3 regions of the Pseudoalteromonas rhizosphaerae genome follow, and region 3 is predicted to be linked to each of the others. Evidence: predicted binding sites of a transcription regulator. Region 3 holds the regulator's gene; each other region holds the start of a gene.
The links. Region 3 encodes sigma-54, which starts transcription at its own class of promoters, with help from an activator protein. Its sites were predicted from a motif close to GTTGGCACGNNNNTNGNNT; they were not measured.
Positions count from the first base shown of each region.

Region 1: the regulator sigma-54 is predicted to act here: its motif matches at 2,815-2,833, upstream of PVK79_RS19910 (EF-hand domain-containing protein).
Region 2: the regulator sigma-54 is predicted to act here: its motif matches at 2,252-2,270, upstream of fliE (flagellar hook-basal body complex protein FliE).

Region 1 is NZ_CP118496.1:4,610,916-4,619,053, forward strand. Features, by position in the region: gene PVK79_RS19895 (sigma 54-interacting transcriptional regulator) at 1-536, opposite strand, end outside; gene PVK79_RS19900 (hypothetical protein) at 539-1,081, opposite strand; gene PVK79_RS19905 (sensor histidine kinase) at 1,083-2,552, opposite strand; gene PVK79_RS19910 (EF-hand domain-containing protein) at 2,868-3,095, shown strand; gene PVK79_RS19915 (EF-hand domain-containing protein) at 3,118-3,345, shown strand; gene PVK79_RS19920 (EF-hand domain-containing protein) at 3,460-3,696, shown strand; gene PVK79_RS19925 (EF-hand domain-containing protein) at 3,709-3,945, shown strand; gene PVK79_RS19930 (amidohydrolase) at 4,066-5,730, shown strand; gene PVK79_RS19935 (YgjV family protein) at 5,740-5,967, opposite strand; gene PVK79_RS19940 (Crp/Fnr family transcriptional regulator) at 6,236-6,892, shown strand; gene PVK79_RS19945 (hypothetical protein) at 7,248-8,138, shown strand, end outside.
Region 2 is NZ_CP118496.1:4,123,951-4,132,088, reverse strand. Features, by position in the region: gene PVK79_RS17840 (sensor histidine kinase) at 1-655, shown strand, start outside; gene PVK79_RS17835 (sigma-54-dependent transcriptional regulator) at 652-2,130, shown strand; gene fliE (flagellar hook-basal body complex protein FliE) at 2,309-2,641, shown strand; gene fliF (flagellar basal-body MS-ring/collar protein FliF) at 2,662-4,377, shown strand; gene fliG (flagellar motor switch protein FliG) at 4,370-5,410, shown strand; gene fliH (flagellar assembly protein FliH) at 5,414-6,232, shown strand; gene fliI (flagellar protein export ATPase FliI) at 6,251-7,585, shown strand; gene fliJ (flagellar export protein FliJ) at 7,585-8,031, shown strand.
Region 3 is NZ_CP118496.1:5,063,856-5,071,993, forward strand. Features, by position in the region: gene PVK79_RS22095 (KpsF/GutQ family sugar-phosphate isomerase) at 1-836, shown strand, start outside; gene kdsC (3-deoxy-manno-octulosonate-8-phosphatase KdsC) at 836-1,387, shown strand; gene lptC (LPS export ABC transporter periplasmic protein LptC) at 1,384-1,938, shown strand; gene lptA (lipopolysaccharide transport periplasmic protein LptA) at 1,928-2,461, shown strand; gene lptB (LPS export ABC transporter ATP-binding protein) at 2,458-3,183, shown strand; gene PVK79_RS22120 (RNA polymerase factor sigma-54) at 3,250-4,746, shown strand; gene hpf (ribosome hibernation promoting factor) at 4,775-5,062, shown strand; gene ptsN (PTS IIA-like nitrogen regulatory protein PtsN) at 5,067-5,519, shown strand; gene rapZ (RNase adapter RapZ) at 5,708-6,550, shown strand; gene PVK79_RS22140 (HPr family phosphocarrier protein) at 6,579-6,851, shown strand; gene mgtE (magnesium transporter) at 6,976-8,138, shown strand, end outside.

The DNA.
Region 1 (8,138 bases), 450 kb from region 3:
TTAGCTAGTAACTCTTTACCTGTACCACTGGCCCCCGAGATCAGCACATTGACCTGAGTCGGACCTAGTAATTTAACTTGCTCAAGTAAATGCAGCATAGCACCACTGCGGGTCACGATATTACTGTTTGATGCGCTTTCATCGGCACTGAGACCATGAATTTCAATCGCTTTTGCTAAACTATCAAATAACTCATCTTTATCTACCGGTTTAGTAATAAAGGCAAAAATACCTTGCTTCGTCGCTTCAACAGCATCAGGAATAGACCCATGAGCTGTCATCATCAACACTGGCAGCGCTGGGTAGCGATTTTGTAACTGACGGTGTAATGCCATACCATCCATTTCATCCATGCGTAAGTCTGTAACCACAGCATCAAACACATAATTTTTTAATAACTGTAGCGCAGCAATACCACTTTCGCAGGTAGTCACTTGATAGCCTTTAGATTCTATGCGAATAGCCAATAGTTTTAATAAACTTGCATCATCATCGACCAGTAAAATTCGCGCGCCTTGGTTTTGCTCTGTTGACATAATTACTGCTCCTTAGTTTCTTCGCGTAGTAATAGTTGCTGCTCGATGGCTGCCAGTGATGACAGGGTTTCTTGCATTTTATTATTCAGCGCTTGCTGCTGTTTTTTAGCGTTGATCTGCTGTTTTATTTGTTGTTTTTGCAGCCATAAATACTGTTTTATATCATCTGGCCAATAATAAGCTTGATCCAGTTTTAGCAGCTGCGTTAATACTTTTTCCGGTGCTAATACATTATTTTTACAACTAAAATCAAAATAATTCTGAAGCTCTTTAGCACCAATATAAACCGTTTTACTCGCTGCCACTTGAAAACCACCGCACGACTTTGCATGCCAACCAATGACCGTTTCGGCAGGTGCATACATAGGATCGGTTTTCGGCCTAGGTTTCGGATTTGGTAAACTATCCCCTTGTGGTGTAGTCACCTTACCCGCTTGTTCAGCTTCAGGGTTGCTTTTATTTACTGGCTGCTCAGTTAACTCACACCCTGCGAGCCCTAAGGTTGTAATGCAAACCACTAAAATGGCATTTAAACGCACGCCCATGCTAATTAACTCCTTGGTTTTTATTGGTTGGAGGGATGATTGGGATTTGAATTATAAAACGACAGCCTTGTGGCTCATTATGCTCAACGTGTAAAGTACCCATCAATTGCTCAACAGACTCTTTTACAATGGTGAGCCCTAAACCACTACCTTGAGCGGTTATATCTTTAGCATTCTTACCTTGATAAAAGGCACTGAATATATGTGATTTCTCTTGCTCTTTAATACCGGTGCCTTGATCGCTAACGCTCATAGTCAAAGTACGACCAGCTAATGACAGAGCAATATTGACCGCCTGTCCTGCTGGTGAAAACTTTAAGCCATTAGAGATCAACTGAATTAAGATCATTTCAACAAGCTCTGCAGCAATTTCCAGTGGTTGCTCGGGTAACTCACAATGCCAACATAAGCTTTGCTTACGCGCCACTAAACGATGTTCAAAATGGCTGTTTATCTTGGTTATTAATTGCGAGAATTCCAGCTCACTTAAGTCTTCTTTGCTGCTGCGAATCGCATTGTAACTAAGTAAACTATCGATCATAGCGCGCAAACGCACCATGCTCTGGGTAATTAACGCCAACACCGCTTGCTGCTCTTTGTTAATTGGCCCAACGATTTCATCGGCAAGTAAGTCAGTGCCCTCAACCATTGACGCTAATGGAGTTTTCAATTCATGGGTAACATGGCGTAAAAAAGTATCTTTTTGTTGCTCTAATTGATGCAACTGCTCTTGCACCCATTGTAATTTATTTCCTAGTTCAACCAACTCAGCAGAGCCTTGTACAGCTATTTTTTGTTGCCAATGACCTTGCCCAAGCTTATCAATAACCGACGTTAATCCTTTTAAGCGACCACTTATACGCCATAAAAAACCACCACCTACTAGTAAAGTTAATGGGATAAGTGCTATTAACCAATTGATAAATGAGCTTTGCAAAGCTTTTAACTGTTGCTGATTTTTAGTTATTTGCAGCTCATTTTGATCTCTTAGCCACACCGTTTGACGCGCAATTAATTCACTCACAGGAATAAACAATTGCGCATCTTGTTGTCCTTCAGTAACGAGTTGAGTATGCGCTAATTGCAATACCTGTGCGAGTTGCTGCCATTGCTTAATATACTCCCCTGTAGAACTTATAAAAGTTAGTTCATCAATGCTTTGTAGTGATGATTGCCACTTATCAACAATCAATTCATCGAGTGATTCGCTTTTCAGCACCCAGTTTTGTCGCGTTGCGCGCTCTAAGCTATTGAGGTCTTGCTTAAGATTATTAAATGACTTGGTAATTTGATAATTTTCACTGACGATTTGTTGAGTTACTGCTAGCTGTTTATTCAGCGCATTTAAAAATACAATTACTACCAGTGATAATGGCAGCAGCGATAACAAAGTACTAAACAAAAACTGGCCTATTAAATTGGGTCGCCAACTAAGTAATGCACTGTACTTTTTAGCGAATGAGGCCACTATCGCCACTCCTTTAGTTAAAAGTCTGATTATGGAAGGTGTTACTTATACACTAGCTGAATCAATAAGAATAATGAATAAGGCGAACTGTGTAGCGCTATATAAAGCGACTGACGCTAAATTGAAACAACTTAACCAACTGTTTTTTAAAAACTTAATCAATACCCGTTAAAATTTGTTGCAAAAAAGACACACTGCCCGGTCATTTTTTCCCACTTATCATCATGCCAAAACATTAAACCACTGATATTTATACAATAAAAAAATTGGCATCGTTCTTGTAATATCCGTATCAACGACTGTTTATAAGGAAATAATATGAAAATATTAACACCGCTGTGCTTATGCATCAGCCTACTGCTTAGCTTTAACAGCTTTGCCATTGATGTCGAGGCCACCTTCGCAGAACTTGATAAAGACAGTAATGGCACATTGAGTGAAGCAGAAGCATCTGAAGATGCGGTATTACACGAAAGTTTTGAGCAAATTGACAAAGATCAAAATGGTCAAATTTCATTTGCTGAGTTTAAACAATTTTTGCAATAAATTCCCCTAAGGAAACACTGCTATGAAACAACTTATCGCCGCTTTTTCACTGATGTTTTTAGTCATTAGCGCCACTGTTTTAGCATCACAATTAAACGTTAAGTTTGCGCAATTAGATACCGACTCTGACGGACAAATTTCATTGTTTGAAGCCAAGCAAAACAACACGCGATTAAAGCAGTTTACTGATCTTGATGATAATAACGACGAGCAATTATCTGAGCAAGAGTTCGCAAAGTTTAAATTTTAAAAGGCTTTAAAGTATTTGCCATAATCCCGGAGGGAATGTGTAAACGGATTTAATGTTGGGATTTAAATTATGGCAAATGCTTTATTCTTTTTGTTGGTAGGATGGATGTAAATAATGAAAAGCATATTAATAATATTAAGTGTGTCGCTAGCCACTAGTTTTAGCGCAATGGCACTGGATGTAAAACAACGTTTTGATCATTTAGATAGCAATAAAGATGGCTATTTAACGCATAATGAGCTTGAACCACAACCACAATTGTTGAGTAACTTTAAACGTTGGGACAAAAACCAAGACAATAAAATTTCCCTATCTGAATTTAAGCGTTTTTTAACTAATAATCTAGATTAACGAGTTTCCCCAATGAAATTTTGTACACAACTGGGACTAAGTTTGTTATTTGTCAGTAGCTGTTGCAGTTTTGCAACAACTGATAATATAGCAGAACAATTCAAAAACTTAGACCGCGATAAAGACGGTCTTATCACGCGTTCAGAGTCAGCAAAAGATCCTGCCCTGTGGTCTCGTTTTAAAAACTATGACAGCGATAAAGATGGTAGATTATCACTGTCTGAATTTACTCTATATGCAAATAAATGAATAGCTAATTCATCAGCATAGTTGAAATGCACAACGATAAATAATTTATTATATTTAATTTGCAGACTCAGTATTCTCTGTTACTGTTTAACTAACAAAAGCAGAAAAAGAATTCTAACAATGAAATGCTTACTCGCCTGTTTAATCACTTTATCCTTACCTGTGCTAGCTGATACCACGGTGATCTACAATGCTAACGGTTACACTCCAACTTACAGTGGCCAATTACAGCAATTTTCTACACTGGTTATTAAAGATGGCAAAGTAGTAAAAGTAGGAGACGATAAACTAAAAGCGAGTTTCCCTAATGCAGCAGTATTTGATGCCGAGCAACAAACCTTATTACCTGGTTTAATTGACGCCCACGGTCATGTGATAGGACTTGGTAATAATTTAGCGCAACTCGATTTACGTGGCAGTACGTCGATTGCAGAAATACAAAAAAAGCTTGCTGTATTTGCTAAAAATAACCAGGGCTGGATTATTGGCCGCGGTTGGAATCAAGAACTGTGGCCTAATAAACAATTTCCTACTGCTGCTGACTTAGATAAAGTTGTCAAAGATGTTCCGGTGGTGCTTTCTCGTGTCGATAGCCACGCGATTTGGGTTAATAGCAAAGCGATGGAGTTAGCCAAATTAACACCCACAGTACAGTCACCAGCAGGTGGTGAAATTATTCGCAACCATGCAGGTCAACCTAGCGGTATTTTTGTCGATAAAGCCGAAAGTTTAATTACTGCACATATTCCTACGCCATCTGATCAAGACGTAAATAATGCCTTAAATCAAGCTGGTCAACATCTGCTCAGCTTAGGTATAACCTCAACCCACGATGCTGGGATTGATAAACAAACATGGCAAGTTTACAAGCAAAGAGCTGAACAAGACACCTTACCGCTGCGCATTGTTGCAATGCTAAGTGCAACAGATCCGTCCCTTGAAGATATGCTCAGAGCCGGTCGCTATAAAGATCTTAACGATTTCATGTCTATTCGTAGTGTAAAAATATATGCTGATGGTGCGTTAGGAAGCCGTGGCGCCGCACTACTGGCCGATTATGCAGATAGAAAGAATCACCAAGGTTTAATGCTCGAAACTCAACAAAAATTAGAGCAGCTGTACACATTGAGCTTTAACCATGGTTTTAGCGCCAATACCCATGCCATCGGTGATAAAGCAAATCATATTGTGTTAGATGCCTATCAAAATGTATTTAAAAAAACCGGCGGGATTTTACTACGTAACCGTATAGAGCACGCACAGATAGTTGATCCAGCAGATATTCCTCGCTTCAAAGCACTTAAAATCATTCCATCAATGCAACCGGTGCATGCAACTTCTGATATGCATATGGCAGAGCAGCGCCTTAGCGATACACAATTACAAGGTGCATATGCATGGCAAACGTTTTTAAAGCAAGGCTCAGTAGTAGCTGCAGGCTCAGATTATCCAGTTGAACTGGCCAACCCCTTTGACGGTTTGTATTCAGCAATTACTCGCCAAGATCACAATCAATTACCCGCTAATGGCTGGCGAGTCACTGAAGCACTGAGCAGAGAAGATGCACTCAGAGCATTCACGTTAGGTGCTGCGTATGCCGCACATCAAGAATTTAAATTAGGTAGTTTAGAGCAAGGAAAGTGGGCTGACTTTATTTTAATCGACAAAGACTATTTTAAAGTGCCAGTACAAGAAATTTTTACCATTGTCGTAAATCAAACATGGATTGGCGGTGAATTACGCTACCAAAAAGCGCAAATTGATAACCAGAGTAAGGCTCAATAAACCACGCTATTATTGCGCTTTTTGTTGTTGACGTTTGAGCTTAATTAAATGATAAATATTTACGAAGATTAGCAAACCATTGGTGATAGCCACAGGCCATGCAGCAATCGCAATACCGTAGGCTGTGAAAGCAATACAACCGGCAAGATTAAACCAACGAAGTTTGCTCACATCACTCATAGTTAAAGAGGCAATAAGTAAAGCTGAGGCAAAATACCCCAAATATTCCCAACTCATTTGTTCTCTCCGGTACTTTAGGTTAGCATTGCAAATGTTGTAGTTTAGGCAAAGTTATTCCACAATATAGCAATAGTATAAAAAAGCTAACTTACTAAAAACCCAAAGCTGCTAAAAGCACACTTTAATAATCATTACACGGGATATCAGGTATTAAGCTTAATTAACCGAGTTAACTAAGCTAGTAAGTTAGCGTAAATTCTTAGAATCTTAATGCTAACGTCATTAAGGTGTAATAAATAGGACAATTGTCCGAAGGGCATTGTTGATGTTTCAATATCATTTTTCTAGTTATCTCGTCGACCAGCTACTAACCTTTGCTGGCAGCCGTTATCAACAATCTAAAAAAGAAGTACTGATCCACCAAGATCAACCTCTTACAAAATTAGTGTTAGTCAGAAGCGGCACCGTATCGTTTAGTTATGATGTCGGTAATGGCCGCCGCTTACTGCTGGGCCAACTTGATTGCAACAACACCTTAATTGGTGAAATTGAAGCGCTAAACAATAACCCCTGCATTTATACAGTCACCTGCTTCAGTGACGTTAGCTACAACCTAATAGAACTAAAGCACTGGCGTGCCCTGTTACTTGAAAAGCCAGAGCTGAGCTTATACACAGCACAAACTATTGCCGCTAAGTTTCAAGAAAACCAAAAAATTAATTTAGATAAACTATTGTTGCCATTGGGTTACAATATCGCCAAAGACTGTTTATTACGTGCCGAAAATAATAACCCAACCCTGCTGCGCGCATACCCAACGGTAAATGCTGAAGCTGAGCGTTTTGCCACCACAGAGCGAGCCTATCGCCGCGTAGTATCGGAACTGGTTGAAAGAGGTTTAGTTGCACGCTCAAATGATGGACTCAAAGCGGTTGATTTAGATAAACTTAGCGATTACGTGGATAGTTTTTCGCAGCTATGAAGTTGGCTCTCATTAAAATTCAGCCGAAAAAAACAACGTTTAACTGCTTAAAATGCAACTATTTACATTTACAACCGCAGCCTACTACTTTAGCATAGTAAGCTAATAACGAAGCTGCGCTAAATCCGTAAAAATTAAATAAGAGATTTATTACATAACAGGGTAACAATTTTCTTATTTAATTAATAAAAGTATATATAATGTTCACTTGACGTATATATAATGTGCGCTTATCCTTGATGAACTAATTATTGTATTATAGGTGCAAGCCTAATCTGGTGCGCTCTTTGGTACATTTATAGAACTGCAATTAAGTCTGTTTACTTTAAAGAGAAAGGAAAGAAAGGTAACGATTATGGGAAATAATAAATTCAAGCTCACCAAGCTAGCTCTTGCACTTGGTCTTACAGCAACTTTAAGTGGTTGTTTTGGCGATAACGACAACAATGATTACGTGAAGGAGCCAGAGAAACCATCAGCAACTACACCGGACGCTGACACTCCTAGTGCTCTAAAATTCTATATCAATGCTAATGTTGTTGATATTGCTACCGGTGATGTTGTAGATGCCAAAGTCACATTTATTGAAACTGATATTGTTGATATTAGTGGCGCAAGCATTACTGAACTTGATGCGCAAGATGGTAATTTCGCGTTCAATGTTCCTGACACTCGAGATGAAGCTACTCTCCTTGTTTCAGCTGAAGGCTATGTTACTAAAGCGGTAACTATAGATACTAGCGAGAAAAGTGTTGCACTTCAGGCTTTAATTCCGTTAGCGAGTGAAGCTAATGCCATAACAGCACAAAAAACAGATGTTGCAGCTGATGCTGGTAAGCTTGTTAATGACCTATTTGTTGAAACTACTGATGGCAGTGCTAGAGTAGATGTTTCTAAAGATGTTGAATTACAAGATGCTGAAGGCAATGTTATCACAGGTGATAATGTCACTATGAAAGTAGTTACTGCACCTTTGAATGCTGAGGATGGTAAAATATCTGCAGCACAGTTAATACCTGAAGGACTAAATACAAATAGTACTACTGATGTATTGTCTGCTGCTGCAGTTGTAAAAATCTCGATGAGTTCCGGCGATACGAAGATCAAAAACTTCTCTGAAGACATCACTGTAAAAGCCACATTACCTAAAGACTTTGTAAAAAAAGATGGTACTAAAGTTAAAGCAGGTGATACTTTCGGTGTTTCAACATACGACGAAGAAACTCGTATTTGGAAAAATGAAAGT
Region 2 (8,138 bases), 940 kb from region 3:
ACATCAAGTGCGAACACCACTGTCTGCTGCGATTTTGTATGCCGCTAATTTAGGTTCAAAGCGGTTACCCGAAAGCTCTCGAGGCAATTTTCATACTAAGTTAATGTCGCGTTTAAAAGATCTCGAAACCCAAGTAAACGATATGTTGTTGTTCGCAAAAAGTGGCGATCAGCAAGTTGTTGAACATGTTTCCATGCAGCAATTATTAACTGAAGTGAAAACTGGCGCTGATGCTATGGTCGCACTTAATAATAGTGAACTTCAGGTCAGTTTACCTGAGCCTGATATCGAGATAATGGGCAATAAAACTGCGCTTGCCAGTGCCATTCAAAACCTTATTCACAATAGTATTCAAGTCATTGGCAGTAATGCACTCGTTCAATTAAGTGCGCAGCGGGATGCGAGTGACCCCGAGCTAGTGTGTATTACTGTAAGTGATAATGGCCCTGGGGTCGATTTAAGCTTACTTGATAAATTATTTGAACCATTTTTTACTACGCGAAGCCAAGGCACCGGTTTAGGCTTAGCGGTGGTTAGTTCAGTCGCAAATGCACACCAAGGACGAGTTGAAGTAACGAACAATGCTCAAGGCGGAGCCTGCTTTAGTTTACTGTTACCTATTTGTACAAAGTCAACATCGGCGGAGGCAATATGAACAACACGATTTTAGTGGTTGAAGATGATGCAGGGCTTCGTGAAGCCTTGATTGATACGCTTGAAATGTCTGGAATAGATTGCGTTGCGGCTGACAGTGCCGAGCAAGCTATGGTGCTACTTAAAAAAGACAGCTTTTCGCTGGTCGTGAGCGATGTGCAAATGGGCGCGATGAGTGGTCTTGATTTACTGCGCAGCATTAATCTTAATTACCCTGATCTACCGGTTTTAATGATGACAGCGTATGCGACTATTGATGATGCTGTTGAGGCTATGCGGTTAGGGGCAATTGACTATATGGCCAAACCGTTTGCGCCCGAAGTGCTACTTAATATGGTAAGCCGCTATCTACCTGAGCCAGAAAAAGAAACTGACGGGCCGATTGTCGCTGATCCGAGTAGTATTCAGCTATTAGAACTTGCAAGTCGGGTTGCTAAATCGGATGCCAGTGTGATGGTGCTTGGTCCTAGTGGCTCAGGTAAAGAAGTACTCGCACGCTTTATCCATGATAAATCAGATCGCGCAGAGCAGCCATTCGTCGCAATAAACTGTGCTGCGATCCCTGAAAATATGCTCGAAGCTACATTATTTGGCTACGAGAAAGGCGCGTTTACTGGTGCGATTCAAGCTTGTCCGGGTAAATTTGAGCAAGCACAAGGTGGCACAATTTTACTTGATGAAATCACTGAGATGGATTTAGGCCTACAGGCTAAGTTACTACGCGTATTACAAGAACGCGAAGTTGAACGTTTAGGTGGTCGCAAAACTATTAAGCTGGATGTGCGTATTTTGGCTACCAGTAACCGTGATTTAAAAGAGGCTGTGGCTAAGCACCAGTTTAGAGAAGATTTATATTATCGATTAAATGTATTTCCGTTGATGTGGCGTCCACTTTGTCAACGTCCAGGCGATATTGTCGTGTTGGCAAAGCATTTAATTGAACGTCATCTCAATAAAAGCAAAGAGCCTATCGCTGTACTTAGCGAACCGGCAGAGAAAAAATTATTAGCTCATACTTGGCCAGGTAATGTGCGTGAACTGGATAATGTGATCCAGCGTGCGCTGATATTACGCCACGGTGATATGATTGACGAAAGTGCTATTTTTATTGAAAATTTAACCCAGACTCCTCTAACTGCGGCTTTATCAGCAAGTTTAGTGCCGGCTAATTCAGCACCAGAAAGCACTACTTCGGCGGTTACAAGTTCACCAACTAATGATGCTTATTATGATCTGCAAGCGCCAGCAATAAAAGCCACAGCACAACGCAATCAGCTGCGTGAAGAATTACCAAGCTTGGATTCGGGAAGTTACAAAGATGAACTTAAAGATAAAGAGCATAGAATTATTTTAGAAACCCTAAATCGTTGTCAAGGCAAGCGTAAAGATGTAGCTGAAACATTAGGGATCAGCCCACGAACATTACGTTATAAATTGGCTCAAATGCGTGATTTGGGGATCACCTTACCTGCTTAAGCCTCTATAATTTTTGTTTTCCTTCACTATTTAATTTACGCTCAGCCTTGCTGGGCGTAAACTTGTCAAAACTCTGACAACTAAAATAAATCTTAAGTTTCTGATATTTATTGGTTTATTAGTTGGCATGCTTTGTGCTTTATTAAGTTATTAGTAAACTGCATCGTCAGAGACAATTATGAAAATTCAAAACAGCGCATTATTTCAAGAAATGCAATCTATGGCTCTCGAAGCTGGTCGTAGTAATCAAGTAAACAAATTACCGACGCAGGCGCAGCCTACTTCGAGCGCCCAATTTGGCGATTTGTTAAGTGATGCACTCAATACAGTGAATGGCCTTCAAGCTGATGCGAAACAAAAAGTCGTAGCGGTTGAAATGGGCGATCGAAATGTGTCATTAGCGGATGCAATGATCGCATCACAAAAATCGTCAGTTGCCTTTGAAGCTACGGTGCAAGTTCGTAACAAACTTGTAGAAGCCTATAAAGAAATCATGAACATGCCTGTTTAACTAGGTAGTGGAGAATTATTGTGGCGCAATCTAATCAATCAACAGATCTTGCTTTGGCCGGCGGCGGTATCGACCAAACTGATAATGACGATCAACAAGAACAAAAGTCAGGCTATTTAAGTGCATTAAACGGCGTTGATGTATTGCGTCAGGTTACTCTAATTATTGCATTAGCGATTTGTTTAGCGATTGCTATTTTTGTGATTATTTGGGCACGTCAACCAGATATGCGTCCACTTGGAAAAATGCCAACGGAAGAGCTAATTCAAACGCTCGACTTTTTAGATGCACAAAAAATTGACTATCAACTTGATGGCAATGTGGTTTCTGTTCCTGAAAATGAATATCAAAATATTAAATTGTTAATGACCCGCGAAGGTATTGAGCAAGCGCCGAACTCGGGTACTGATATTATCATGCAAGATATGGGTTTTGGTGTTAGTCAGCGTTTAGAGCGTGAACGTTTAAAGCATGGTCGTGAACAACAACTAGCGCGTACGATTGAGGAACTACAAAATGTCACGCGTGCTAAAGTATTATTGGCAATACCGAAAGAAAATGTTTTTGCTCGTCGTGAGAAAAAACCATCCGCAACAGTGGTATTAACTTTAAAACGTGGTCGTATGCTCGGTAGTGAAGAAGTGGACGCCATTGTTGATATTATTGGTTCAGCAGTGCAAGGTTTAGAGCCGTCACGAGTAACTGTAACAGACCAAAATGGCCGATTACTTAATTCAGGATCGCAAAGTGCGTTAGCTGCTCGCTCACGCAAAGAATACGATATTGAACGTAAACGTGAACAAGAATATCTAGATAAAATAGATGGTATCTTAATGCCAGTTATTGGTATGGGTAACTACACTGCACAAGTCGATTTAAGTATGGACTTTAGTGCGATTGAAGAAACTCAAAAACGCTACAACCCTGATTTACCGGCGGTACGCAGTGAAACCACCTTTGAAGAAAACAACATCGGCGGGTTAGCTATCGGTATTCCTGGCGCGCTGACAAATCAGCCTCCAACAGATTCAAATATTCCTGAAATTGCCGGTCAAGGTGGTGCAGGCTCTGGTTCATCACCCAGTCGCACTCACAAAGAAGCGACACGTAACTATGAACTTGATACTACTATCTCCCACACACGTCAGCAAAGTGGTGTTATTCGTCGAATTAGTGTGTCTGTGGCAGTCGATTATGTGGCAAAAGTGGGTGAAAATGGTGAAACGACTATGGAGCCTCGCTCAGTTGAAGCACTGTCAAATATTCGTCGTTTACTGCAAGGTGGTGTGGGTTTTGACTTACAGCGTGGTGATGCATTAGAAGTAGTGACAGTACCGTTTGTACGTGAACCGATGGACTTAGCTATTGAAGTGCCACTGTGGGAACAAAACTGGTTTATGAAAGTTGTGCGTTTAGTGCTTGGCGCATTGGTTATTATAGTGCTAATCATGGCGGTGGTTAAACCTATGCTGAAACGCTTGATTTACCCAGATGATACCCTTGAAGAGTATGATGATGATGCGCTTAGTTCTGGTGTAGATATTGGTGATAACACCCTAGATATGCTAAATAAAGATTTTGATTCTGCTTCGGTTGGCTTCTCAAGTGATGGTACACTACAGTTACCAGACCTACATGGCGATGAAGACTTATTAAAAGCTGTTCGTGCCTTAGTAGCAAATGAGCCAGAACTCTCCTCACAAGTTGTGAAAGCGTGGTTAACTGAAGATGACTGATCAAGAACAAAAACAACTGCCAGCAGCGTTTGATGTTGATAAATTAGACGGTGTAGATAAAGCCGCAATTTTATTGCTAAGCTTATCCGAAGAAGATGCAGCGCAAATATTAAAGCACCTTGAACCTAAACAGGTGCAAAAAGTGGGTATGGCAATGGCGGCGATAGATGATCTATCGCAAGCCAAAATCAGTGCCGTGCACAATTTATTTATAGAACAAATACAAAGCTTTAGTACGATTGGCTTCCAATCAGAAGATTTTATCAAAAAAGCGCTTACTGCGGCACTTGGTGAAGATAAAGCGGCAAGCCTGATAGATCAAATTGTTATGGGATCTGGTGCCAAGGGTCTTGATTCATTGAAATGGATGGACTCAAAGCAGGTTGCCAATATTATTCGCAATGAGCATCCGCAAATACAAACTATCGTTTTATCGTATTTGGAGCCTGAGCAATCGGCCGAAATTTTAGCGCAGTTTCCTGAAAAAGTGCGCTTAGATTTAACCATGCGAATCGCCAACCTTGAAGAAGTTCAACCTGCGGCTTTACAAGAGTTGAACGAGATAATGGAAAAACAATTTGCCGGACAAGCTGGTGCGCAAGCTGCAAAAATGGGCGGCTTGAAAGCGGCGGCAGATATCATGAACTACCTCGATACTAATATTGAAGGTCAGTTGATGGATTCTATCCGTGAGCATGACGAAGAGATGTCGCAACAAATCCAAGATTTAATGTTCGTATTTGAAAACTTAATGGATGTTGATGATCGTGGTATTCAAGCTATCTTGCGAGAAGTCCAACAAGATGTACTGATGAAAGCCATCAAAGGTACTGATGATGCATTGAAAGAGAAAATCCTCGGCAATATGTCAAAACGGGCTGCAGAGATGCTTGCTGATGATTTAGAAGCAATGGCACCTGTGCGGATCAGCGAAGTTGAAGCCGCGCAAAAAGAGATTTTATCTACGGCACGTCGTCTCGCTGATTCAGGTGAAATTATGCTTGGTGGTGGTGGTGGTGAGGAGTTCTTGTAAACCATGAGCAAACCTACTCAATATCAAGGTCGTCCTTTACGAGCCAGTGAAGCAGTTGATGAATTATTAGAAAACTGGCCAATTCCAGATGTTACGCAAGACACTCGAAAATTCGATGGTCGTTCAACGGCGTTTGGTACACCGCTGGCCGATTTATATCGTAAAGAGCTTGAAGAAAGTGAACAAGCACTAGAGCCCGAAGAGCCTGAGCTGCCCTCGTTAACGATGGCTGAGCTGGAACGAATTCGTCAAGATGCCTACGAAGAAGGCTTAAAACAAGGCCACGAGCAGGGTTATATTGATGGTTTTGAAAAAGGCGTAGGTGAGGGAAAAGAAGCCGGTTATAAAGAAGGCATTGAGCTTGGTAAAACACAAGGTCAAGAAGAAGTAAAACCACTGATTGAAGAACAGCTAACGGGTCTAAAAGCATTGTTGGATAGTTTGTCAGCGCCATTAGCTAAAGTCGATGATGACGCCGAAAAGCAACTTGTACAGTTAACCGTAATGCTAACCGAAGCGTTAGTTTATCAAGAAATTAAAACCTCCCCAGAAATCATTTTGCAAAGTTTAAAGCAGTGTATCGATGCGTTAGCCAATGAGCAGCAAAGTGTGCGTATTCATTTACATCCTGAAGACATTGAACTGGTTAAAAATAGTTATGGTGAAGCTGCACTAGCTGAAAACCATTGGCAGTTAGTTGCAGAGCCGACTTTAGATCGCGGCGGTTGCCAAGTAAAAACACCTCAGTCATCTATTGATATGACTATAAAAACCCGCGTCAAAGAAACGTTGGATAGTTTTTTGCATAGTAGTGGTATCTAACGCTATTTTTGGTTTGCAATGAGTTCTCAACCACGCCCATTAAGTGAACGTTTACAACAGTATCAAAAACATATTCATAGTCCAACGCCTGCTGTTGCGGGAATTTTAACCCGTGTTGTAGGGTTAACATTAGAGGCGAAAGGATTACGCGCGCCAGTTGGCAGCCAATGTAAAATTGAAACCATGCATGGTTTTGTTGATGCTGAAATTGTTGGTTTTAATGATCAGACGCTTTACTTGATGCCAAATGACCATATTTCTGGTGTACTACCTGGAGCGCGAGTGATCCCACAAGTAAATGATACCGGACTGCCTGTTGGTATGTGTTTACTTGGTCGTGTTATTGATGGCTTAGGGCGTCCGTTGGATGGGCTTGGAGCTATTAAAGCAGAGCATTACTTAAAATTTGCACAAAATTCCATTAACCCATTATCTCGACGACCAATTACGCAGCCGATGGATGTTGGCGTACGCGCTATTAATTCAGTGATAACTGTTGGCCAAGGCCAGCGCATGGGGCTATTTGCAGGCTCAGGCGTGGGTAAGTCGGTATTACTGGGTATGATGACCCGAGGCTCAGAAGCTGATGTAATAGTTGTTGGTTTAGTGGGGGAGCGTGGCCGCGAAGTAAAAGAATTTATCGAAGAAATACTCGGTGTGGAAGGGCGTAAGCGTTCTGTCGTAGTTGCTGCTCCCGCCGATGCATCGCCATTAATGCGATTAAAAGGTTGTGAAAGTGCGGTAACTATCGCGGAGTACTTTCGCGATCAAGGCTTAAATGTTTTATTGCTACTGGATTCTGTAACGCGTTATGCCATGGCTCAGCGCGAAATAGCGCTTGCGGTTGGTGAACCACCGGCGACTAAAGGTTATCCGCCTTCAGTATTTGCAAAGCTACCCGCGCTGGTGGAACGTGCTGGTAATGGCGGCGAAGGGCAAGGCTCTATCACAGCGTTTTTTACTGTACTGAGTGAAGGGGATGATATGCAAGATCCGATTGCTGATGCGGCGCGAGCCATTTTAGACGGTCATATCGTGTTATCCAGAGAGCTCGCTGACAGTGGTCATTATCCTGCTATTGATATAGAAAAATCGATTTCACGGGTGATGCCACAAGTTGTCTCAGAAGCACACATGCAACAAGCGCGAGTGTTAAAACAAGTGTATTCAATGTTCCAGCAAAATAAAGATATGATTACTTTAGGTGCTTATCAAAAAGGCACCGACCAAATGCTTGATCAGGCCATTAATATGATGCCAAGAGTGAATGCATTTCTACAACAAGGCATGAAAGATGTGATTAGCTATGACGATGGCCTACAAGGGCTTGCGCAATTATTAGGACAAGCATAATGGCAACAAATAAGCTCAATCTATTGCTGAAAATAGAAAATGATAAAGAAGAAACTTTACGGATAAATTATTTACAAGCGCAGCAAAACTTGCAAGGCAATCAACAAAAATTGCAAGGCTTGAATAACTTTCGTTTGGAGTATACTCAGCAATTACATTTAAAAGGAAAGTCTGGTTTAAGTAGTGCAGGGTTTAGTCAATACCATGCTTTTATAGCCAAAATAGAAGAAGCTATTCGTCAACAAGCCAATACCGTCAGTACTGCTAAACAAGTTGTTTCACAACGACAAAGTTTGTGGCTGAAACAGCAGGTTAAAGCTAAAGCCGTTGCTAAATTAATAGAAAAACAGCAGCTTAAAGCGAATGTAATCGCACAAAAAAATGAACAAAAAATGCTTGATGAATTTTCTGCAAATCAATTTTATCAAAGACGTCGCGCTCTATAGTCATCGCCCAAAACAGCATTATTTATTTATTAAAATTAGCTTAGGCATATTATTTGCTTGTTTAACGTATGAAGTATTTATTCTGGCAAACTGCGGCGGCAAATTGC
Region 3 (8,138 bases):
TCATAGTAGTCGGTATGGGGAAATCTGGGCATATTGGTAATAAAATTGCTGCAACACTGGCAAGCACTGGCACGCCTGCGTTTTTTGTCCATCCGGGTGAAGCAAGTCATGGTGATTTAGGGATGATCACTCGTGATGACGTGGTTATGCTTATTTCTAACTCAGGCGAAACCAGCGAAGTACTGAATATTATTCCGGTTATTAAACGTATTGGCGCAAAAATGATCGCCATGACAGGTAACCCTGAATCATCAATGGCAAATTGGGCTGATGCTCATGTATGCATCAAAGTAAGTCAAGAGGCCTGCCCATTAGGACTCGCCCCGACTGCGAGCACGACTGCAACGCTTGCGATGGGTGATGCAATAGCCGTTGCTCTGTTAGAAACCCGAGGCTTTACTGCAGATGACTTTGCGCTATCGCATCCTGGGGGAAGTTTAGGCAAACGTTTACTATTGTGTTTAAAAGATATTATGCACAGTGGCCCAGCAACGCCTATGATCAATGACAAGCAATGTATCAAAGATGCATTAATCGAAATGTCGGCCAAGGGCTTAGGTATGACGGCCATTGTTGATGACACAGGGCAACTTGCAGGGCTTTTTACTGACGGTGATTTACGCCGAATTTTAGAGCAACGAATAGATATTCATAGCACTTTGATCAGCACTGTCATGACCCGCTCTTGCACTACAGCAACCGCGGATATGCTTGCCGCCGAGGCACTCAATATTATGGAGAATAAGCGTATCAATGGCTTAATTGTAGTTGATGATAAACACCACCCTATTGGTGCTCTTAATATGCAAGATTTGCTCAAAGCAGGAGTTTTATAATGCAGTTTGCTGACTTATATCAGCCACTTTCAGATGATGCGAGCGAGCGAGCACAAAAAATCAAACTCCTGATCTGTGATATCGATGGGGTGTTTTCAGATGGCCGCATTTATCTTGGCAATCAAGGTGAAGAACTCAAAGCGTTTAATACTAAAGATGGTTTTGGTATCAAAGCACTGATCAATAGCGGTTTTGAAGTTGCCGTGATCACCGGTCGTCATTCACAGATAGTTCAGCAACGGATGACTAGCCTGACAGTACCGCATATTTACCAAGGTCAAGAAAACAAGTTGCAAGCTTATCAACAGCTCAAAGATAAATTGCAGTTAACCGATGAACAAATCGCTTACATAGGCGATGACGGACCTGACTTGCCGGTAATGGAATTAGTTGGTTTTGCGGTGGCAGTAAATGATGCTCACCCTTTGATCAAGCGAGTTTCACATTATACAACCATGCTCCCTGGTGGTTTTGGAGCAGTGCGTGAACTCACTGATTTATTAATGCTCGAAAATGGTAAATCATTAACTAGCGAAGGCACAAGCTCATGAATAGTGCGCGTTTAATATTATGCGTATTATTTGTCGGCTGTATGGTATGGCTGTGGTATCCGTATTTTTATCAAAGCACTGCCATAACACAAAACCAAGAAGATATAATAGCAAAACCTGATTATACTGCGGTGGCATTAAAACAAACCGCGTTTGATGAACAAGGTAAAATTAGCCACAAAGTAACAGCTGCAAAAATGGAACTTTACCAACAGTTAGGGTTTACTTACTTTGAACAACCTATTTTTACACTCTATAATCAACAGCAAACGTGGCAAATTAATGCCGATGAAGCCACCCTATATGAAAATCATCAATTAATTTTAGAAGGTAATGTGGTTGCTAAAAACCTGACCAATAATGCCATGATTGAACATATAAACGCAGATAATATTCAGGTTGATATTGAACTACAAACCATGAGTTCAGAACAACCAGTTGAATTAATCGGACCAAATTTAAAGATCACTGGGCGCGGCCTCCATGCCGACTTAAAAGCCGAAGTGGTAGAACTAATTAACCATACGCGAACCATATATTATGACCAATAAATTTGCTCACTTGCTTGTGATACCAAGCTTATTCATTGCCTTTGCAAGCTTTGCTGAAAATACGGCACCACCTGCGGATCAAGTCTCTATCAGTGCTGAAAAGCAGCTTGCCCAACTGAAAGATAATATCGGTATTTTTGAAAAAAATGTTGAAATCATTCATGGTAACCGCCGTATCAAAGCGGATCGACTTGAAGTCCATAAGCGCGAAGATTTAGGCAATAACAAACAATTGCTTGTTGCAACTGGTAACCCTGCTTACTTTGAAGAAAAACAAACTGATGGCACAATAATGAGCGCCAGTGCTGATGAAGTCCGTTACGATGTCGCCAAGCGCTATTTAACGTTAATTGGTAATGCACAAGTCACTCAAGCAGGTCAAAAAATTAATGCCAAAAGCATTACCTATGATATGGACCAACAGCTGATCAGTGCTGAAAAAGGCGCAAGCTCAAACGATCGCGTACACACTATTTTGGTACCTGTTGACAGTAAAAAAGACAAACCTAAAGGGCAGCCATGAGTATATTAAAAGCTGAATTTTTAGCAAAAAGCTATAAAGGTCGCCAAGTTGTAAAAAGCGTGGGTTTAGAAGTTAGCGCAGGCAGCATTGTTGGCTTACTGGGTCCTAATGGCGCAGGTAAAACCACCACTTTTTATATGATTGTGGGTTTAGTACCTAGCGACAAAGGTAAAATAAGTATTGATGATAATGACATCACTTTACTGCCAATGCACAGTCGCGCACGGTTAGGGATTGGCTACTTACCACAAGAATCATCCATCTTTCGTAAGTTAACTGTTTATCAAAACCTGATGGCTATTTTAGAAACTCGTAAAGAGCTGAATAAACAAGCCAGAGAAGAAGCACTAGACAGCTTACTTGATGAGTTTAGCATTCAACATATTCGCGACAGCCAAGGTATGGCATTATCTGGTGGTGAACGTCGTCGAGTTGAAATTGCACGCGCTTTAGCCGCAAATCCAAAATTTATCTTACTTGATGAGCCTTTTGCTGGCGTTGATCCTATTTCAGTGTTAGATATAAAGAAGATTATTGAACACCTTAAAAACCGTGGTATTGGCGTACTTATTACCGACCACAATGTACGAGAAACCCTTGATGTTTGTGAAAAAGCCTACATAGTTTCTCATGGGGAGTTAATTGCATCAGGTACCCCTGAGCATGTACTTGCCGACCAAACAGTCCGCGATGTTTACCTGGGCGAGCAATTTAGGCTATAAAGCCACGCTCGGCTAAGTATCTGCTAGACTTAACGATGATAACAATAAAAGGATTGTTAGAGATACATGAGGCAATCACTCCAGCTGCGCATGGGCCAGCAACTTACAATGACACCACAGCTGCAACAAGCAATTCGCTTATTGCAACTCAGTACATTGGATCTCCAGCAAGAAATTCAAGAAGCACTCGACAGCAATCCATTGTTAGAGCTAGAAGAGCATGAATATTCAGACGACACGGCTGGTAAAAACGAACAAAAACAAGACAACGATGACTTAACTGTTAGTGCATCAGCAGACGACAAGCCCAGCGAATATGAACAAGAAAGTAGCGAAGCATTAAGTAAAGAGACTTTAAGTGACGAAATGGCTATGGACGTCACCTGGGACGAATACATGAGTGCTGCGCCAAATACGTCATCCGGCCCAATGCCTGAAGATGAGTCAATTTATCAAGGTGCTTCAACTGAAACCCTGCACGAATATCTGATGTGGCAATTACAGCTCACACCTTTTAGTCCAACCGATGAAGCTATTGCCATTGCGATTGTTGAAGCTGTTGACGATTCAGGTATTTTAACCTTGAGCTGCGAAGACATCGCAGAGAGCTTAAATCAAGGTAATAACGAAGAAGAAATCGAACTAGACGAAGTGCAAGCAGTGTTAAAACGCATTCAGTTATTTGACCCTGTTGGTATTGCTGCGCGCAGCCTACAAGAATGTTTATGTATTCAATTAAATCAATTTGATCCTGCAACTCCTTGGATTAGCGAGACTAAAATGATTTTAACTGATCATATCGATTTATTAGCTAGTCGTGACTATCGCACTTTGATGAAAAAGACTAAGCTTAAAGAAGATGAGCTGAAAGAAGTAATGACATTGATCCACAGCCTTAATCCAAAGCCTGCGGATACTATAGTACGCGAAGAGTCAGAGTATGTTATACCTGATGTTTCGGTGAAAAAAATTAAAGGTCGCTGGGTGGTTGAACTTAATCCAGACAGCATGCCAAAAATTAGAGTGAACAGCCAATATGCGGCAATGTCACGCTCAGTAAAATCAAGCACTGACAGCCAATTTATACGTTCGCATTTGCAAGAAGCTAAATGGTTTATTAAAAGCCTAGAAAGTCGTAACGAGACGTTACTCAAAGTAACTAACTGCATTGTAAAACAACAGCAGGGATTCTTTGAGCATGGCCCTGAAGCAATGCGACCTATGGTACTAAACGACGTTGCTGAAATGGTTGAGATGCACGAATCAACAATCTCTCGCGTAACGACACAAAAGTACATGCATACCCCCCGTGGTATTTTTGAGTTAAAGTATTTTTTCTCAAGTCATGTAAGCACTGAGAACGGCGGCGAATGCTCTTCGACAGCTATTCGAGCATTGATCAGAAAATTGATCAGTGCAGAAAACTCAGCGAAACCATTGAGTGATAGTAAGATTGCAGATATATTGGCAGAGCAAGGTATCAAAGTAGCTAGACGGACTATTGCAAAATACCGCGAGTCACTGGCTATTCCACCGTCAAATCAACGTAAAAGTTTGATTTAAGGCGTAAAATCACAAGAGGAAAATGCTTATGCAACTAAATTTAACTGGTCGTCACGTAGAAATTACTGATTCATTAAGAGACTATGTAAACAATAAGTTTGCCAAGCTTGAAAGGCATTTTGATCATATCAATAATGTCCATGTTATTCTTGATGTAGAAAAACTAAGCCAAAAAGCAGAGGCCACATTACATGTCAGTGGCGCTGAATTATTTGCCTCGACTGAGCACCAAGACATGTATGCAGCTATTGACGGACTAATCGATAAACTTGATCGTCAAGTAATTAAACACAAAGAGAAGCACGCTCGACACTAACACTATGAAATTAAGCTCACTTATTTGTCAGGACTGCAGTAAAGCTGCGGTCCTTTTTAATAGCAAAAAACGGATCATTGAATTTATAAGCCAATTGGCTCATGAACAACTCCCTCAGCTATCACAACAAGAAATCCTCAACGCACTACTATCGAGAGAAAAACTAGGTAGTACCGGTATTGGTCGTGGTATTGCTATCCCTCATGGCCGTATGAGTGGTGTTGAAAACCCGCTAGCAATAATTTTAGTGAGTGAATCACCGGTTGATTTTGATGCGATTGATAATCGCCCAGTTGATATATTTGTAGCCCTCATCGTACCAGATGGTGACAGCCAACTTCATTTGAAGACGTTAGCCACAATTGCTGATAAACTCAATAACAAAGATTTTTGTAAACAACTACGTAGCGCAAAAACAGACCAAGATTTGTATCATGTAATTGCAGCTCAATCGTAGTCATACCAATTGTATTGTATTGAATTAGAGAGTAATTATTGCAACAGGGAAATAGCTCTAGAACAAGGTGGAAATTATGAGATATAGTTGTTCTATATAAATAATTTTAAACAAAGTTAGTGGGTTATTTAACAAGCAAGAATGAGCATGTTTTTAATAAAATTGGTATTAAATGAAGGAGAATTTACATGGAGTTAATCATCATCAGTGGGCGTTCTGGCTCAGGTAAATCTGTTGCTTTACGTGTTGTAGAAGATCTTGGCTATTATTGTGTAGATAATATTCCAGTTAACTTATTACCGTCATTAGTACGCAGTGTCTCTGATAATTACGACAAAATTGCCGTCAGTATCGATGTTCGTAATTTACCGAAAGAGCAGGAAGAATTTAACGACATTCTTGAATACTTGCCTGGTTTTGCAAATCCGACGCTATTTTATTTAGACAGTGATGATCAAACCCTGATCAAACGCTTTTCTGAAACCCGCCGCTTACACCCATTATCTTTGGATTCTTTGCCACTGGATTTAGCCATCAAGCAAGAAAAAGTGTTGCTTGATGTATTAACTACTCGTGCTGATTTCATGCTTGATACCACAGATCTCAGTGTCCACCAGCTTGCTGAGTCAATCCGTGAAAAGATTTTAGGGAAAAAAGATAAAAAACTAATCATCACCTTTGAATCATTTGGTTTTAAGCATGGTATTCCAAAAGAAGCCGATTATGTATTTGATGCACGTTTTTTACCTAATCCACACTGGGAGCCTGAGTTAAAACCGCTCACAGGCCTGGATCAACCAGTAAAAGATTATTTAGCCAGTCACAGTATCGTGCAAAAATTCACTTGGCAGATCCAAACCTTTGTACAAACTTGGTTACCGCACTTAGAACGTAATAACCGCAGTTACTTAACAATTGCTATTGGTTGCACCGGTGGTCAACATCGCTCAGTTTATCTAGCGCAAACTATAGGTGAAAGCTTCTCGATGAGCCACAGTAATGTGAAAATTCGCCATCGTGAACAAGAATAACAACTCACGTTTACAGTAAGGAATGTTGATGCGCTTAGAAGATACATTTTTAATAAAAAACAAACTCGGTTTACATGCTCGCGCAGCCAGCGTATTAGCGCAATTAGCTGTGCAGTTTGATGCCAGCATCACACTTCATCAAGATGACAAACAAGCCGCAGGCGACAGCGTACTGGGCTTAATGCTATTAGAAAGTAGCCAAGGCAAAGAAGTTAAAGTTGTATGTGAGGGCCCGGACGCTGAACCTGCTCTTGCAGCAATTGGTGAGTTGATCGCACAACGCTTTAACGAACAAGAATAGCTCGTAGTCAGTACCACTAAATTGCGTTAAACTGAATAAAGTCGTTAATTAAACAGACCAAGCGCGTTAATTATCGACAACAGTTACCCTACCTATCAAGTGTATTAATTTTTTAAGGACGCCAATGCCAGAAGCTTTTGAACAAGATTACCCACTACAACAACTAAAACAAGTGACCAAGTCACTTAACAGTGGTCAATTTGTTCAAGTAAGGCGTATGTTGGCAAAAACAGCTCCGTGTGACACCGCATTATTACTCGAGTCATCCCCGCATAAGATTCGTACCTTATTATGGCAACTGGTTGATCCAGATGTACAAGGTGACGTACTTGAAGAACTATCAGAAGATGTTCGTTTAGGGATCATTGCCCAAATGGAGCCGAAGCACATCGCTGCGGCAACTGAGGACATGAGTCACGATGATCTAGGGGAAGTACTACGTAGCCTACCTGATACCGTCTACAAAGACGTTGTTAGTGCCATGGACAGCCAAGATCGAGAACGTGCAACTCAAGCACTCTCTTATCAAGAGCGCTCTGCTGGCGCGCTGATGAACACCGATACAGTGACCATCCGCCCTGATGTCACTATCGACGTAGTACTGCGCTACTTACGTTTACGTGGTGAGCTACCAGAAGGTACCGATGATCTTTATGTTGTTGATAAACATAACTGCTTTATAGGTGCCATGTCGTTAACGACCTTGTTGACTAACTCGCCAGATAAAATCATTCGCGACTTAATGGATGAAGATTGTGAATCTATCCTCATTTCGATGGATGAAACCGATGTAGCACAACTGTTTGAACGTCATAACTGGATATCAGCCCCAGTGGTTGATGATAATGACCATCTACTTGGCCGTATCACCATCGATGATATCGTTGACGTTATCCGTGAAGACGCCGAGCATAGCTTATTAAGCCTAGCCGGTCTTGATGATGAAGAAGATACCTTTGCTCCGGTGTTAAAAAGTTCGAAAAAGCGCTCAATTTGGCTTGGCGTTAACTTGTTAACCGCGCTACTTGCTGCGATTGTGGCAAGCTTCTTTGAAAACACTTTAGCAATTTTACCTATTCTAGCAGTACTCAACGGTATAGTGCCATCCATGGGGGGTGTTGCGGGCAGCCAAACATTAACACTCGTAATACGTGGTATTGCAGTGGGTCATATCAACCAAACTAACCAACGCTTTTTACTGATCAAAGAGCTTGCAATCGGCGCAATAAACGGGATTGTTTGGTCTATTTTAATTGCCGGTGTTGTTGCTATTTGGCAATGGGACTT